One region of the Jeotgalicoccus sp. ATCC 8456 genome, then DNA from elsewhere that is predicted to be linked to it. Evidence: predicted binding sites of a transcription regulator. Region 1 holds the regulator's gene; the other holds the start of a gene.
The links. Region 1 encodes CtsR, which represses protease genes until heat stress. Its sites were predicted from a motif close to ATGGTCAATAAAGGTCAAACA; they were not measured.
Positions count from the first base shown of each region.

Region 2: a site for CtsR is predicted at 5,440-5,460, ahead of clpP (ATP-dependent Clp endopeptidase proteolytic subunit ClpP). Genes of this name have one in related genera too.

Region 1 is NZ_CP066224.1:1,673,632-1,681,272, reverse strand. It holds gene JEM45_RS08700 (ATP-dependent Clp protease ATP-binding subunit) at 1-1,760, opposite strand, end outside; gene JEM45_RS08695 (protein arginine kinase) at 1,761-2,777, opposite strand; gene JEM45_RS08690 (UvrB/UvrC motif-containing protein) at 2,767-3,282, opposite strand; gene JEM45_RS08685 (CtsR family transcriptional regulator) at 3,287-3,754, opposite strand; gene JEM45_RS08680 (NupC/NupG family nucleoside CNT transporter) at 3,968-5,179, shown strand; gene JEM45_RS08675 (ZIP family metal transporter) at 5,227-6,036, opposite strand; gene JEM45_RS08670 (MurT ligase domain-containing protein) at 6,155-7,477, shown strand; tRNA gene JEM45_RS08665 (tRNA-Ile) at 7,536-7,609, opposite strand; tRNA gene JEM45_RS08660 (tRNA-Gly) at 7,640-7,641, opposite strand, start outside.
Region 2 is NZ_CP066224.1:1,004,083-1,011,723, forward strand. It holds gene eno (phosphopyruvate hydratase) at 1-58, opposite strand, end outside; gene gpmI (2,3-bisphosphoglycerate-independent phosphoglycerate mutase) at 107-1,618, opposite strand; gene tpiA (triose-phosphate isomerase) at 1,611-2,369, opposite strand; gene pgk (phosphoglycerate kinase) at 2,373-3,569, opposite strand; gene JEM45_RS05110 (glutaredoxin family protein) at 3,713-3,964, opposite strand; gene JEM45_RS05115 (threonine/serine exporter family protein) at 3,967-4,428, opposite strand; gene JEM45_RS05120 (threonine/serine exporter family protein) at 4,440-5,228, opposite strand; tRNA gene JEM45_RS05125 (tRNA-Arg) at 5,248-5,319, opposite strand; gene clpP (ATP-dependent Clp endopeptidase proteolytic subunit ClpP) at 5,517-6,101, shown strand; gene JEM45_RS05135 (TIGR01777 family oxidoreductase) at 6,191-7,105, shown strand; gene whiA (DNA-binding protein WhiA) at 7,149-7,641, opposite strand, start outside.

The sequences.
Region 1 (7,641 bases):
ACTAAACGAGATACAGAATGTTTCTCCATATATTCACTCATGTCTACTCGAATCATCGCATCTTCTTCACCAAACATTGTTTCACTTAAGGCTCTAGCAAGTTCGGTTTTACCTACACCCGTCGGTCCTAAGAAGATGAAACTACCGATTGGACGCTTAGGATCTTTCAGTCCAGCACGCGCACGTCTTACTGCCTTAGATATCGATTGTACTGCAGAATCCTGTCCGATCACACGCTCGTGTAGAATGGATTCAAGATTCATCAGTCTATCCGACTCATCTTCAGCAATCTTAGATAACGGAATACCTGTAATACCAGCGACTACAAGCTCAATATCACTCGCTGTAACTGATTGTGAAGATTGACCCTGTTGCTTCTTCCAGTTTTCTTCACATTCTTTAACTTCATTTTCAATTTTTGTTTGTTGATCTCTAAAGTTTGCTGCTGCTTCAAATTCTTGGCTTTGAACCGCCGCATCTTTTTCCTTTTTCACTGCTTCTAAACGCGTCTCTAAGTCTTTAAGATCTGGGGGTGTAGAATAGCTTCTTAGTCTAACTTTAGATGATGCTTCATCTATTAAGTCAATTGCCTTATCAGGCAGGAAACGGTCTTGAATATAGCGGCTGCTCATACGAACTGCTGCTTCCAGTGCTTCATCTGTAATATTAATGCGGTGGTGCGCCTCGTAACGATCACGTAGGCCTTTTAGAATCAACGCAGCGTCTTCCGCCTTAGGCTCATCGACCATTACCGGCTGGAAACGACGTTCTAATGCCGCATCTTTTTCAATGTGTTTACGGAATTCATCTAAAGTTGTCGCACCGATACACTGCAACTCGCCACGTGCAAGAGCTGGTTTAAGAATGTTAGATGCATCGATCGCACCTTCAGCTCCCCCCGCACCTATTAGTGTGTGTAACTCATCAATAAATAGTACAACGTTACCAGCCTTATGGATTTCATCCATTACTTTCTTCATTCTCTCTTCAAATTCACCACGGTACTTCGTACCTGCAACAACAGTCCCCATATCTAGAGACATCACGCGTTTATCTTTTAAGTTTTCAGGCACTTCACTGTTAATCACTGCTTGGGCTAGGCCTTCAGCCACAGCTGTTTTACCAACACCAGGTTCACCAATTAACACGGGATTGTTCTTCGTTCTACGGCTTAGCACTTCTATAACACGTGTAATCTCACTAGAACGACCAATCACTGGATCTAACTGACTCTCTCTGGCCATTTGAGTTAAGTCACGTGCCAAAGAGTCTAATGTCGGCGTATTTGTATCTTTTTGAACACTTGAATGTGACTGGAAAGCTTCTGGATTACCAAGCATTTTAATCACTGCTGCACGTGCTTTAGTAATATTTAAGTCAAGATTAGCCAATACTCTCGCTGCCACGCCCTCACTCTCACGAATCAGGCCTAATAGTAAGTGTTCTGTACCTACAAAATTGTGATGTAGTTTACGAGCTTCATCCATAGATAACTCAATTACTTTTTTAGCACGCGGTGTATAGTGAATCGATGATGCTTTTTCTGTACCCGTTGTTATTAAATTGTGCACTTCTTCATTAACTCGTTGTTCATCGATATTAAACGATGCTAGAACTTTTGCAGCGATGCCTTCTTTTTCTTTTACCAAACCTAATAGTAAATGTTCTGTACCGATATTAGAGTTTTTAAGTGTGATCGCTTCTTCTTGGGCAAATGCGAGTACTTTTTGTGCTCGCTCTGTCAGTTTTCCAAATAGCATCTATTTCCCTCCTAATAGTTCGCGTGTCAGTGTCGCCCGTAATCTTTCGTGCTGATTATTTGGTCGACTAGTGTCATATTCAAATTCATTCAGTTTTTGGCTAATAAAAGCCGGTTGGATTTGTTGAAACCATGCTTGAAAGTTAAAACGGTCAAAATCTATATAGCCTAAATCAATCCCTAGTTTCACATTACTCAAATGCATTGCTGCTTCTTTTAAAGGTAATTTGTAGGCGTATTGTAGAATACCAAAAGAACGATTGACAGCGTCACAGGTTTCTAAAGTTTTTAATTGCTCTCTTGCGCTACGTTCTTCTTCAATAATGCGTTCTTTTAATTCTGTCAAATTTTCAATGATATCTGTTTCACTAAAACCAAGCGTCACTTGATTCGATAACTGGTAAACAGAACCAATGGGCTTAGACCCTTCCCCGTATATACCTCGTAAAGTAAAACCAAAGCGCGTTAAATTATTATGAAAACGTTGAATTCTTTTCAAGGCTGTCAAGGCAGGTAAATGCAGCATTATAGAGGCTCTCATTCCTGTCCCTAGATTAGTCGGGCAAGCTGTAAGATAGCCGTATCGTTCATCAAATGCATACTCTATCTTACTCTCTAATGTATCATCTATAGCACTTGCTTTCTCGTATAGCGACTCAAGGGATTCATTTACACCGAGACTTTGAATTCGTAAATGATCTTCCTCACCAATCATCACCGACACGTCTTCCTCTTCATTGATGAAGACACTTTCTCCATTTTGTGAAAATCTAAGACTAATCAAATGCTTTTCGACCAATAAGGCACGGCCTACATCAGTAAATTCAGATAAGCGGAGACGAGTCAAATTAGGTAAAGTTTTCTCTACTATTTTACCAAGCGCTGTGATGTCTTCATCATCTTCAAGCATATGTGTGAAAGGTACACCATTAATATTCCGTGCTAGCCTCACACGTGAGGAAAGTTCAATATCAGTGACTGCTGTTCTATTGAGCCACTTACTAATATTATTCTCCATGTGACTCACCATCCTTCAGTGCCTGAATCTGGTCTCTAATCACCGCTGCTTCTTCAAAGGCCTGGGTTTTCACCTTGTCATCTAGTCTCTGTTGTAAGGACTCTATGTCTCTTTTGAGGCGCAGTGCATCTACTTTTTGATGAGGAATCTTCCCAAGATGTCTATTTTGGTTCAGCTGCACACGTTCAACAATTTGAGGTACGTATTCGCCGAAGTAGTCATAGCAATAACTACAACCAAACAAGCCATTGTCGACGACGCTTCTTAATGTTGAACCACATGATGGACATTCAGGCGCTTCAACTTCAACCTCTTTTTTCTCTGCATTAGCCGCTAACATCTTCAGTAATGTATGGATGTCAAAAGGATTATCCACTTGATAGTCATTCACGTGTAGCGATTTTTCAGCACACTGCTCACACAAATACCGTACATTTTGAGCAAGACCTAAGTCTTCCGAAATATGGACTGTGGCTTCATTTTCATTACATATCTCACACTTCATATATTCACTCCTTAGCGTACAGTATTGCCGTGATTACACGGCGTAAAATTTTCGCTCTTAAGCGGTCTCTATAAGGTAACTCAATGGATAGAACTTCTCTTTCCATAACAGCATCGATGATCTGTGCTTCTCTATAGGTAATAACACCATTTTCAAACATTGATTGAACAAGGTGACCCGCATTCAACTGAGATATGTTATCCCCAATAAGATTTTGTAAGTGCGCTAAGTATTCTGTCTCAGAATGTGTTTCTACTTTGGTGATTCTTATATAGCCGCCACCGCCACGTTTACTTTCAACGACGTAGCCATGTTCATTTGTAAAACGCGTTTTGATAACATAGTTTAACTGCGACGGTACACAATCAAATTTTTCAGCGATGTGCGCACGTTTTATTTCAACGACTTCGTTACCGGATTTCTCAATCATTTCTTTTAAATATTTTTCAATAATATCCGACATATTACGCATCTCATCACTCTCCCTTGACCTACTTTGACTAAAGTATACAAGTTGTGAACAAAATTGGCAAATAACATGTTTATTTTTAATTAAAAGGGTTTATTTTTGGAACCGGTTGCATTATACTAATTTAGTATCGCATAAATGTATCATTTGGTATATAATTTACAAATGAAATCATTTTCAATATTTCTTACATAATAATTTTTGGAGGCTTTCACAATGAGTATTGTAATGGGAATAGTTGGTATACTATTCACCGTCTTTCTTGCTTGGATTGCAAGTAGCAACAAAAAACTTGCGTTCAAACATTGGAAGAACATATTAATATTAGTTGCATTACAGTTTATCGCTACGTTCTTATTCCTTAACACTACGGGTGGACAAACGATTATCCTTGGTTTAGCGAACGGTTTCGACTACTTACTAGGATATGCAAGAGAAGGTGCACAATTTGTGTTTGGAGATTTGATGACGAACGCGGAAGGCGAACCAGTTGATGTATTCCTATTCAACGTGCTTATACCGATCATCTTTATCTCAGCAATTATCGGTATTCTTTCTTACACTAGAATCTTACCTTTCATCATAAAAGGATTAGGCTTCTTACTGACTAAGATTACTGGAATGCCATACATCGAGTCTTACAATGGTGCGGCATCTATGATGCTTGGACAGTCAGAGGTATTCGTATCTCTTAAAAATCAGCTGCCTAAGCTTACAACACGTCGTTTATATACATTAGCTGCACAGGCAATGAGTTCAATTTCACTTTCTATTGTCGGCGCATTCTTTACAATGTTAGACCCTCAATTTGTCATCATTGCGATTGTACTGAACTTATTCAGTGTTTACATCATCGTACACATCATCAATCCATATGATGAAGTTATCGAAGATGGTGACATTGAAATCTCAACTAATCCAGAAAAAGGTAAATCTTTCTTCCAAGTCCTTGGTGATTACATCATCGATGGTGGTAAAATCGTACTCGTCGTTGGTTCGATGTTAATTGGTTTCATCGCTCTAATCGGTTTACTGAACCAGATTTTCTTATTAATTCCTGGTTCAAACCTTTCATTCCAAGATATCTTGGGCTACATCTTTATGCCAGTTGCCTTCCTAATGGGTATTCCTTGGGCTGAGGCACAAACTGCCGGTTCATTAATGGCAACTAAGTTAATCACTAACGAATTTGTTGCAATTCTTGAATTCATAAATGTTGCAGAAGGACTTTCTGAGAAGACACAAGCAATGATTTCAGTATTCTTAATCTCATTTGCTAACTTTGGTTCAATCGGTATCATCGCTGGTTCTGTTAAAGGACTTCACGGTGAGAGCGGAGACAAAGTTGCGAGATTCGGCCTTAAACTAGTATACGGTGCGACTCTTGTATCTATCTTAAGCTCTGTAATCATCGGTTTCTTCTATTAAAATTTATAAATTTTAAGCCTCTGGGGAAGACCCTAGAGGCTTTTTTGTTATCCTAAAGCTACGTCTAACACCATCATCACAGAAAATCCAAACAGGAATGCAAAGACTGCTGCATCGGAATGACCATTTTTTTGTGTGCTGGGAATAACTTCCTCCACCACCACAAATATCATTGCACCTGCACCTGCAGCTAAAGCATACGGCAATACTGGCTCCATTGAGGCCACAAGCAAGACACCAACAAGTGCTGCCATCGGCTCAACGATTGCTGACATCCAGCCCCAAAAGAATGCTCGAAATTTAGATGCACCCTCTGCTCTTAACGGCATGGAAACTGCAGTACCTTCTGGGATATTTTGTAGACCAATCCCTACTGCTAAGGTAAGTGCACTGGCAATCATGACTGGATCTTGACTCAACCCTGCTGCACCGAAGAGAATACCGATAGAGAGTCCTTCAGGAATATTGTGAAGTGTTAAGGATGTTACTAGTAAGGTACTTCTTCTGGAGCTAGCAACTGTAAGCCCCTCAGCAGTGTGTTCTCCCCTATGACGGTGAGGGATAATTTTATCGAAGAAGTAAATAAATAAGGCACCGCCTAAAAAGCCGATTAAAGCAGGGAACCATTCTCCTATTGGATTATCTGCACTCGCATCAATCGCAGGTGATAAAAGCGACCAAAAACTCGCGGCCACCATGATACCGCCTGCAAAGCCAAGTGTGATATTTAAAAAGTTTTCACTAACACCTTTAGTTAAAAAGACAACTGCTGCACCTAGCCCCGTCATTGTCCATGTGAACAAGGTTGCTATAAGTGCCTGTTGCCAAGGGTCCAAGGTCATTAGATAATCTAACATATTCATTCTCCTTAGAATTTTCTTAATAATAATTATAACGCTTTCCAAAAAATTATAGTACCTATTAAAACTGAATGATATAATGGTTTCTCATAAGGAACTTAAAGGAGCGCTAAGAATGACAATTAAATCCACTATTGCCAAGAACGTCGGAAAAACATTAAGTTATTTCCTAACGAGATATACAAATGGAGGCAGCAGCTTACCAGGTAAGGTTGCCTTATCAATCGACAAAAACCTGCTAAAAAATTTAGCAGCGTCTTACGATGTTGTCGTTGTAACTGGGACGAACGGTAAAACCTTAACAACGACACTAACGACAAGTGTTTTATCGAAGAAGTATAACCATGTAATTACTAATAAGACAGGTTCTAACATGAAGCAAGGCATCGTTGGTGCCTTCCTGAATGCACCGCGAGTGACAAAAGATGCCATTGCTGTCTTAGAAGTTGACGAGGGATCCTTAAAAAATGTTGTAGAAGAATTACAACCTAAAGTATTTCTACATACTAACATATTTGCAGACCAACTCGATCGTTACGGTTCAATAGAAAAAATATATGAGTTGCTTACAGATGCTGCAAAAAGTACCCCAGATGCTACTGTTATAGCGAATGGTGATTTACCGTTATTTAATTCTGTCGCACTACCTAACAGTAGAAAATTCTTTGGGTTTGACACAAATGTTGATACAGGGAACCAATCAAAAGCAGACACAGCCTGCCCAAACTGTGGACATGATTTAGAGTATACAATTTATACTTATGCAAACCTTGGAGACTATTCATGTTCATCTTGTGGGTATAAACGCCCTGAATTAGACCATAGAGTCACTTCGGTCAAAGAATTAGATGTTACGCATTCCACATTTACGATCGACCATCACACATACACTCTGCATAATGCGGGAATATACAACATATACAATGCCCTAGCAGCCTACTCGGTCGGTCGTCATTTTGATGTTCCAAAAGAAGATATTGTCGATGCATTTAATGTCAATGAACGTGTTTTCGGTCGCCAAGAAGTCATCGTCGCATACGATAAGAAAATCGTCCTTAATGTTGTTAAAAACCCAGTAGGGTTAGATCAGGTATTGAATCTTATTAAACTTGAAAAAGATCCATTTACTTTTGTATCACTCTTGAACAACCGACCAGCAGACGGTGTCGACCTATCTTGGTTAGCTGATACAAACTTTGAATCCCTAACTGACTTAGACATCAAACAAATAATTACTGGTGGTATCGCAGTCGGTAAGATGACAGATCGCTTGCTCACTGCTGGATTCGATTCCTCAATACTTTATAGTGCTGGTACACTAGAAAATGTTGTAGAAGCTATTGAAAAAGCACCGACGACAAAAATCCACATGATCGCCACCTATACTGCTATGCTTGAGATTCGTAAAGCATTAATAGAAAAAGGTCACATTAAATAAAGTTCACTCTAAACAAAAAGGTCACTGATGAAAACTCATCAGTGACCTTTTATATTAGTGGGCCTAAGTGGACTCGAACCACCGACCTCACGCTTATCAGGCGTGCGCTCTAACCAGCTGAGCTATAGGCCCTTATATGGGAAAAAGCAAAAAAAAATAAAATG
Region 2 (7,641 bases), 670 kb from region 1:
TTGGGTTTCCTCTAGAGTCTAAAACTTCACGTGCATAAACATCTGTAATTAATGGCATGTCATCCTACTCCTTTGTGTTTTTAGTTCGAGTTTATTATAACTTATTTTACGATAAAAGGCTCTCACCAGTCATATCTTTCGGTTGTTCGAGGTCTAACAAATCTAATAAGGTTGGTGCAAGATCAGCTAGACGTCCATCCTCACGTAGATTTTGCTTTGTGTCTGTAACAATAACAGGCACTGGGTTCGTAGTGTGTGCAGTCATCGGCTCACCTGACATTGTTAACACTTCGTCTGAGTTACCATGATCAGCTGTAATGATTGCACGTCCGCCGAGTTCTAAAATTTTGTCGACGACTTGACCGAGACACTTATCGACTGCTTCTAAGGCATCGATTGTTGGCTGCAACATGCCACTATGTCCGACCATATCAGGGTTTGCAAAGTTTAAAATCACTAGATTTAAGTCTTCTGTGTCTAAGGCTTGAATGAGTTGATCCGTGACTTCATAGGCACTCATTTCAGGCTGTAAATCATAAGTTGCAACCTTTGGTGAATCAACAAGAATACGAGATTCGCCTTCAAAGACAGCCTGACGTCCCCCATTCATAAAGTAGGTCACATGCGGATATTTTTCGGTTTCTGCAATTCTCAATTGCTTTAACCCATTATTTTGAATGACTTCACCAATCGTGTTTACTAGATCATCTTTTTCAAAAACGACATTGCTCACTACTGCTGGACTATATTCAGTAAAGGTTGAAACATTTAAGTTTTCAATATCTTTTAGACTGTCTATATGATTAAAACTAGGATTCGTCAAAGCTTCACTAAGTTGAACAGCTCTATCTGGTCTAAAGTTGATGAAGATCACAGCATCATTGTCGTCAATTTTGGCGCCATGACCTACCGTAAATGGTTGGACAAATTCATCAAAAATCTCAGCTTCATACGACGCCCTAACACCCGCTTCTGCTGTATCAAAATGCGGAGCATCGCCGTGAACAAGTGTGTCATAAACAAGTTTCATCCGGTCCCAGCGCTTATCTCTATCCATGGCATAATAACGGCCACTAATGCTTGCAAACTCACCGACGCCAACTTCAGCCATAACCTTTTCAGTTTCTGAAATATAGGTCAGTGCCGAACTTTTAGCAACGTCACGACCATCTAAAAATCCATGAACTACGACATCTTCTAAATTATGTGCCTTAGCCATTCTAAGTATTTCAAACATGTGGCTATAGTGTGAGTGAACACCGCCGTCACTTAATAAGCCCATGATGTGCAGCTTACTACCCTCATTTTTAGCGTGATTAAGTGCATCTAAAAGGACCTTGTTTTGATTGAATTCTCCTGTTTCAATCGCTTTGTTGATACGGGTTAAACTCTGATAGACGATACGCCCTGCACCAATGTTTAAATGTCCGACCTCAGAGTTACCCATCTGTCCATCAGGTAAACCCACATCTAAGCCACTCGCCTTTAAAAGCGAGTGGGGGTATTGATTTTTATAGCGGTCAAAGTTTGGCATGTGTGCTTGTTTTACTGCGTTTCCATATGATTCAGTACGTTCAGCAAAACCATCAAGTATAATTAATGCGGCAAGTTTAGTCATGACTTGATCCATTCAATAAGGCAACAAAATCATTTACTTTTAAAGATGCACCGCCCACTAATGCACCGTCTACATGCGTTTGACGCAACAAGTCTTCAATTGTTGCTGGTTTAACAGAGCCACCGTAAAGTATTCTCACTTTTTCTGCAGTTTTTGAATCATATAGGTTCTCTATAGTGTTTCTAATCACTTCGCACATTTGATTCGCATCATCACTTGACGCACTTTGACCCGTACCAATTGCCCATATTGGTTCGTAGGCGATGACAACCTGAGCAACTTGGTCACGACTAATACCTTCAAGTCCCTTAGACACTTGTTGCCTCACCTTGTCTTCCGCTTGACCCTCATTTCGTTCTTCTTGTGTTTCACCAACACAAGTAATCGGGAACATTCCTGCCTCTAAGACAGCATGATTCTTCTTATTCACATCTTCATCTGTTTCAAAGAATAATTGTCGACGTTCTGAGTGACCAGTAATCACGTAAGTCAATCCTAGATTACTTAACATGCTTGCTGAAATTTCACCCGTGTAGGCACCGTTTTCTTCGAAATAGACATTCTGTGCACCGACTTTAATGTCTGTATCCTGTGTTTTATTTACTAAAACCGTCAAATCGATAAAGGGCGCACACAGCGCCGCTTCTACACTTTTAGGTAGCGTTTCTTTAGTTAATTCATCCATAAAAGCTTCTGTTTCACGGACGTTCATATTCATCTTCCAATTACCAGCAATTAATGGCGTACGCATAAGCTAGTCCTCCTCAACATTGTCTATAGCTTTTAAGCCTGGTAGTTCCTTACCTTCTAAATATTCAAGTGATGCTCCGCCACCTGTGGAGATATGGCTGAATTTATCCTCAAAGCCGAGTTGTTGTGCAGCACTTGCAGAGTCGCCACCACCGATGATTGTAATGGCTTCATCTAAGTCTGCGATCGCTTGGCATACTCCACTTGTGCCTTTGGCAAAATTAGACATTTCAAAGACACCCATTGGGCCATTCCATACAACTGTCTTCGCTCCGTTTAAAGCATCTTCATACAGTTTGATTGTTTTTTCTCCTATGTCTAGTGCCATCATGTCATCAGGAATATTATCAACATCTACCGTTTTAAATTCAGTGTCATTAGAAAATTCCTTCGCAACAACAACATCCACCGGAAGAATTAACCGACCTTCTGCTTGCTCAAGTAAGTCTTCTGCAATCTTGATGTTATCTTCTTCTATTAATGAGGTACCGATTGAATGACCTGCAGCTTTAAGAAAAGTATTCGCCATTCCTCCTCCGATTAACACCTTGTCTGCTTTAGATAGAAGATTCTCAATAACGCTAATTTTGTCTGATACTTTCGCACCACCTAATATTGCTACAAATGGTGTTTTTGGTTCGTCGACAGCATTACCTATGAACTCAATTTCTTTTTTCATCAAGAAGCCAGAAACGGTAGGTAAATGTTCACTAATGCCTACATTTGATGCATGTGAGCGGTGTGCAGTACCAAATGCATCATTTACAAATACATCTCCAAGTGATGCCCAGTACTTACCAAGCTCTGGATCGTTTTTACTTTCTTTGGAACCGTCTAAATCTTCATATCTTGTATTTTGAATCAGTAAAATTTCACCGTCAGGTAAACTGCTCACAGCTTCTTCTAAGTCATCACCACGCGTCTTATCGCTGAATAATACTTCCTTGTCCATCAGCTCACTTAAGCGCTTCGCAACAGGTGCGAGTGTGTAAGTTTCTTTATCTTCTTGAGATTTCACACGTCCGAGGTGGGATAGTAGAATGACCTTACCACCTTTTGCTAGAACATAAGAGATAGTTTTAATCGCAGCCTTGATGCGGTTGTCATCTGTAATCTCACCATCTTTTAAGGGCACATTAAAATCTGCTCTAATTAAAACTTTTTTACCTTTTAATTCTACATCGTCAAGAGTCTTTTTCATGAATACGCCTCCAAGTATATATTCAATTTTATTATACATATCTCACTTAGTGATTTAAACTACAAAAGTAATTTTACATTGATGTAAACACATCCATAAAAAAACGGACACCCTTTATAAGGATCTCCGTTAGTATCAAATATTTATTTATGTTCACGTATATAATCGTAAATTGTCACAAAATCAAGTACGCCTTCTTGAATGACCTCATCACCATTCGATAAGACAGGAATGCGTACCATGTATTCTTCTTGCAGTTCATTGTCTTCGTCGATGTTGACTTCAGTTAATTGAACAAGATCATTCCTTAGTTCAGATAAAGCCAGTCTGATTTGGAGTTTACCTTCATTACATAACGCACAATCGTTACGCATGTAATAAGTAAGATTAAGCATGGTCAAGCCTCTTTCTTCCACAAATTTTTTACTTCACGTTTAAGCGTCTGCATCAATGAATCAATCATTTCAGTGGAGATAATACCCATAGCAATCGCCATGGATACTAAGGCCACTTGGAAGCCGTAAGCTAGAGCCATATCGTATTGGGTCATAACGACACTACGCATGGCATTATACGCTGTACCACCAGGTACCAAAGGAATGATACCACAAGTTATAAAGATGATGACTGGCGCCCTAAGTTTGCGACTGCTTAAGATAGAAACCGCAGTCAATACAATAGCCCCTAAAAAGGACGCGATTGGCGCTTCTGCACCGATTTCTGTTGCTATATAGTAAACAATCCAACCTAAGGCACCACTAATACCACCTGCGACAATTGTTCTTCTCGGTGCGTTAAACAGGACACCAAAACCCGCTGATGCAAAGAAACTTAAAATCAATTGGAAAAAATAAGTCATGATTCTCCCTCCTACATCAACATGAATATGAGACCTACACCTGCACCGATAGCAATCGAAGTTAAGGAAGCCTCAGCACCCTTCATAGTGCCGGCTAGCATGTGGCCACGAATCATTTCTCGAATCGCATTTGTGATTAAGACACCAGGCACTAAGGGCATGACTGCAGCGATAATAATTGTTTCGACATTGACACCAGGACCATAGTTTACATAAAGAACAGAAAATAAAGCAATAAAGAACGAAGCAAAGAATTCATTGAAAAACTTAATTTTGGTATAACGCTGAATACTTTCTGTAATTAAGACTCCTAACATGCCACCAAATGCTGCAATAGGAATGTCCACAATAGTGCCATTAAAAAGAAGTAAAAACATTGCTGCTACAATACCACCTGCGATAATCACCAGCCATAGTGGAAACATCTTAGTTTCATGAATCGTTTCAATCGTCTCAATCGCCTCATCAATGGGTAATCCTTTAGTAATTTGTCTAGACAAATCATTAATATTAACGACTTTTTCTAAGTTGTTTGCACGCTCTTCGATACGAATCGTTTGAGAAAGTGCGTAATCATTCATCGATAGTATGATTACTGTTGTTGTCACGAACACTTGGACATTACCGATACCATAGTTGTTAGCCATACGTAGCATCGTATCTTCAATGCGGTAGGTCTCAGCGCCGCTCTCTAATAAGATCTTGCCACTATTTAAACAAACATAGAAGACTTTACGAACAAACTTATCATCTAAACTAACGTCAGGTTTATCGACTGTTTCAAGTGCTTCGACTGACAAATCACTCACCTCTTTTTAGCACCCCCGAGAAGAATTGAACTCCCATCTCAAGAACCGGAATCTTACGTGTTATCCATTACACCACGGGGGTAAAATATAAAAATAACAAAACTCATTATATCAAGAATGATAGGACTATTAAAGCCTTAAATATTGACTCTCTTGGGACGATAGTAATAAGATAAATGTCATATTGATTTAAAGGTTATTATCTTTGACCTTGTTTGACTAATGTGTTATAAATAAATAAGAGATTATGCTAGATTAATAATTTAGGAGGCAAAAAATATGAATTTAATACCTACAGTAATTGAACAAACTAACCGCGGTGAACGTGCATACGATATTTACTCAAGACTGTTGAAGGATAGAATCATCATGATTGGTAGTGCAATTGATGATAACGTTGCAAACTCTGTAGTCAGTCAGCTTCTATTCTTACAAGCTCAAGACTCTGAAAAAGATATCTATCTATATATTAACTCACCAGGTGGTAGTGTCACAGCTGGTATGGCAATCTATGATACGATTCAACACATCAAGCCTGATGTTCAAACAATTAGCTTAGGCCTTGCTGCTTCAATGGGATCATTCCTTTTAACAGCTGGTGCCAAAGGTAAACGCTATGCTTTACCAAATGCTGAGATAATGATTCACCAACCACTAGGTGGTGCTCAAGGTCAGGCGACTGAAATTGAGATCGCAGCTAAACATATCTTACAAACACGTGAAAAACTCAATAAAATCTTAGCTGAACGTACAGGTCAACCACTAGAGAAAATCGAGAAAGATACTGACCGTGATAACTTCATGACAGCTGAAGAAGCTAAAGAATATGGTCTAATCGACCACGTAATGGAACCAGAAAAATAATATATTATGAACGAAAAGCGTTTAGGTCACGTGACTTAAACGCTTTTTTTTATTATTATGAAATTAGAATAAACTCAGGAGGTTGTCTAGTGAATATACTTATTTCCGGTGGAACTGGTTTTATCGGCAGTCATCTTACTAATGTTTTAAAGAAAGATCGCCATCACGTCTATATTTTAAGTCGGCAGTCTAAATCAAGTGAACATCCCTACGTGCATTATATAAAGTACGATGAAGATAACTATAATGATCTATCTTGGACTAAAGAATTACCAGAAGAAATCGATTTAGTCTATAACTTCTCAGGCGCCTCGTTAAATAATAAATGGACAGATTATTATAAAGATTTAATATTATCGAGCCGTTTAAACATGACCAATATGCTCTATCAATGGCTTTTTGATTCTAAAATTAAACCGCTCGCCTTTGTTAATGCAAGTGCAATCGGTTACTATCCGACAAGTAAACTTGTTGAGTATGATGAGTACGACGTCTTGTCACCGAATGACTTCTTATCTACAGTGGTAAATAAGTGGGAAGGTGCTGCGAGACAAATTGAATCTTTAGGTATCCGAACTGTGTATACACGTTTCGGCTTAATCTTATCTCGTGAGGAAGGTGCCTTACCTATTCTCGAAAAATTATATAAGGCAAACTTAGGTGGAAATATTGCTTCTAGTCGTCAGTGGTACTCTTGGATTCACATTGACGATGTCATTAACGCCTTATATTTTGTTGGACTCAACCAAGATATAGATGGACCTGTAAATATTACAGCACCCGTCGCTGTGAGACAAAAGGAATTCTCTAAAGTACTCAGCGCCGTACTCGGCACACCAAATTTCTTTAAAACACCGAACTTCTTGTTAAACAGTTTGCTCGGTGAGCGCTCAATGTTAATTACTGAAGGTCAAAAAGTCCACCCAAGACGCTTGTTAAACAATGAGTTTAAATACTTGTACCCCACTCTAGACCAAGCTTTAGAACAAATTTATAGTAAATAAAAATTCCCCTGTTCGATAAGATTACATCGTACAGGGGTTTTAATTAAAATATTTTTTCTTCACCATTGCGGATTTTTTCAGCAATGTCGTCTAACTTTCTAAGTCGATGGTTCACACCTGATTTTGAAATCGGTCCAGTCGATACCGACTCACCGATTTCTTTTAAGGTCATGTCTTGATTATCCACTCGAATTCTAGCGACTTCTCTTAGGCGTTCTGGCAATTCATCTATGCCAATTTCCTCCTCTATAAATTTAATGTTTTCCACTTGTCTCATTGAAGCATTTATCGTCTTATTTAAATTTGCTGTTTCACAGTTTACTAGACGATTGACTGAATTTCTCATATCTCTAACAATACGAATATCTTCAAATTTAAGTAGCGCTTGGTAACCACCTATTAAACTGAGGTAGTCAGAAATCTTTTCTGCTTCTTTTAAGTAGACTAAATAGCCACGTTTTCTATCGATAAATTTCGCATTCAAACCATAGCCATTCATTAAGTCTGTCAGTTCAGCTGCATGATCCTCATAGAGG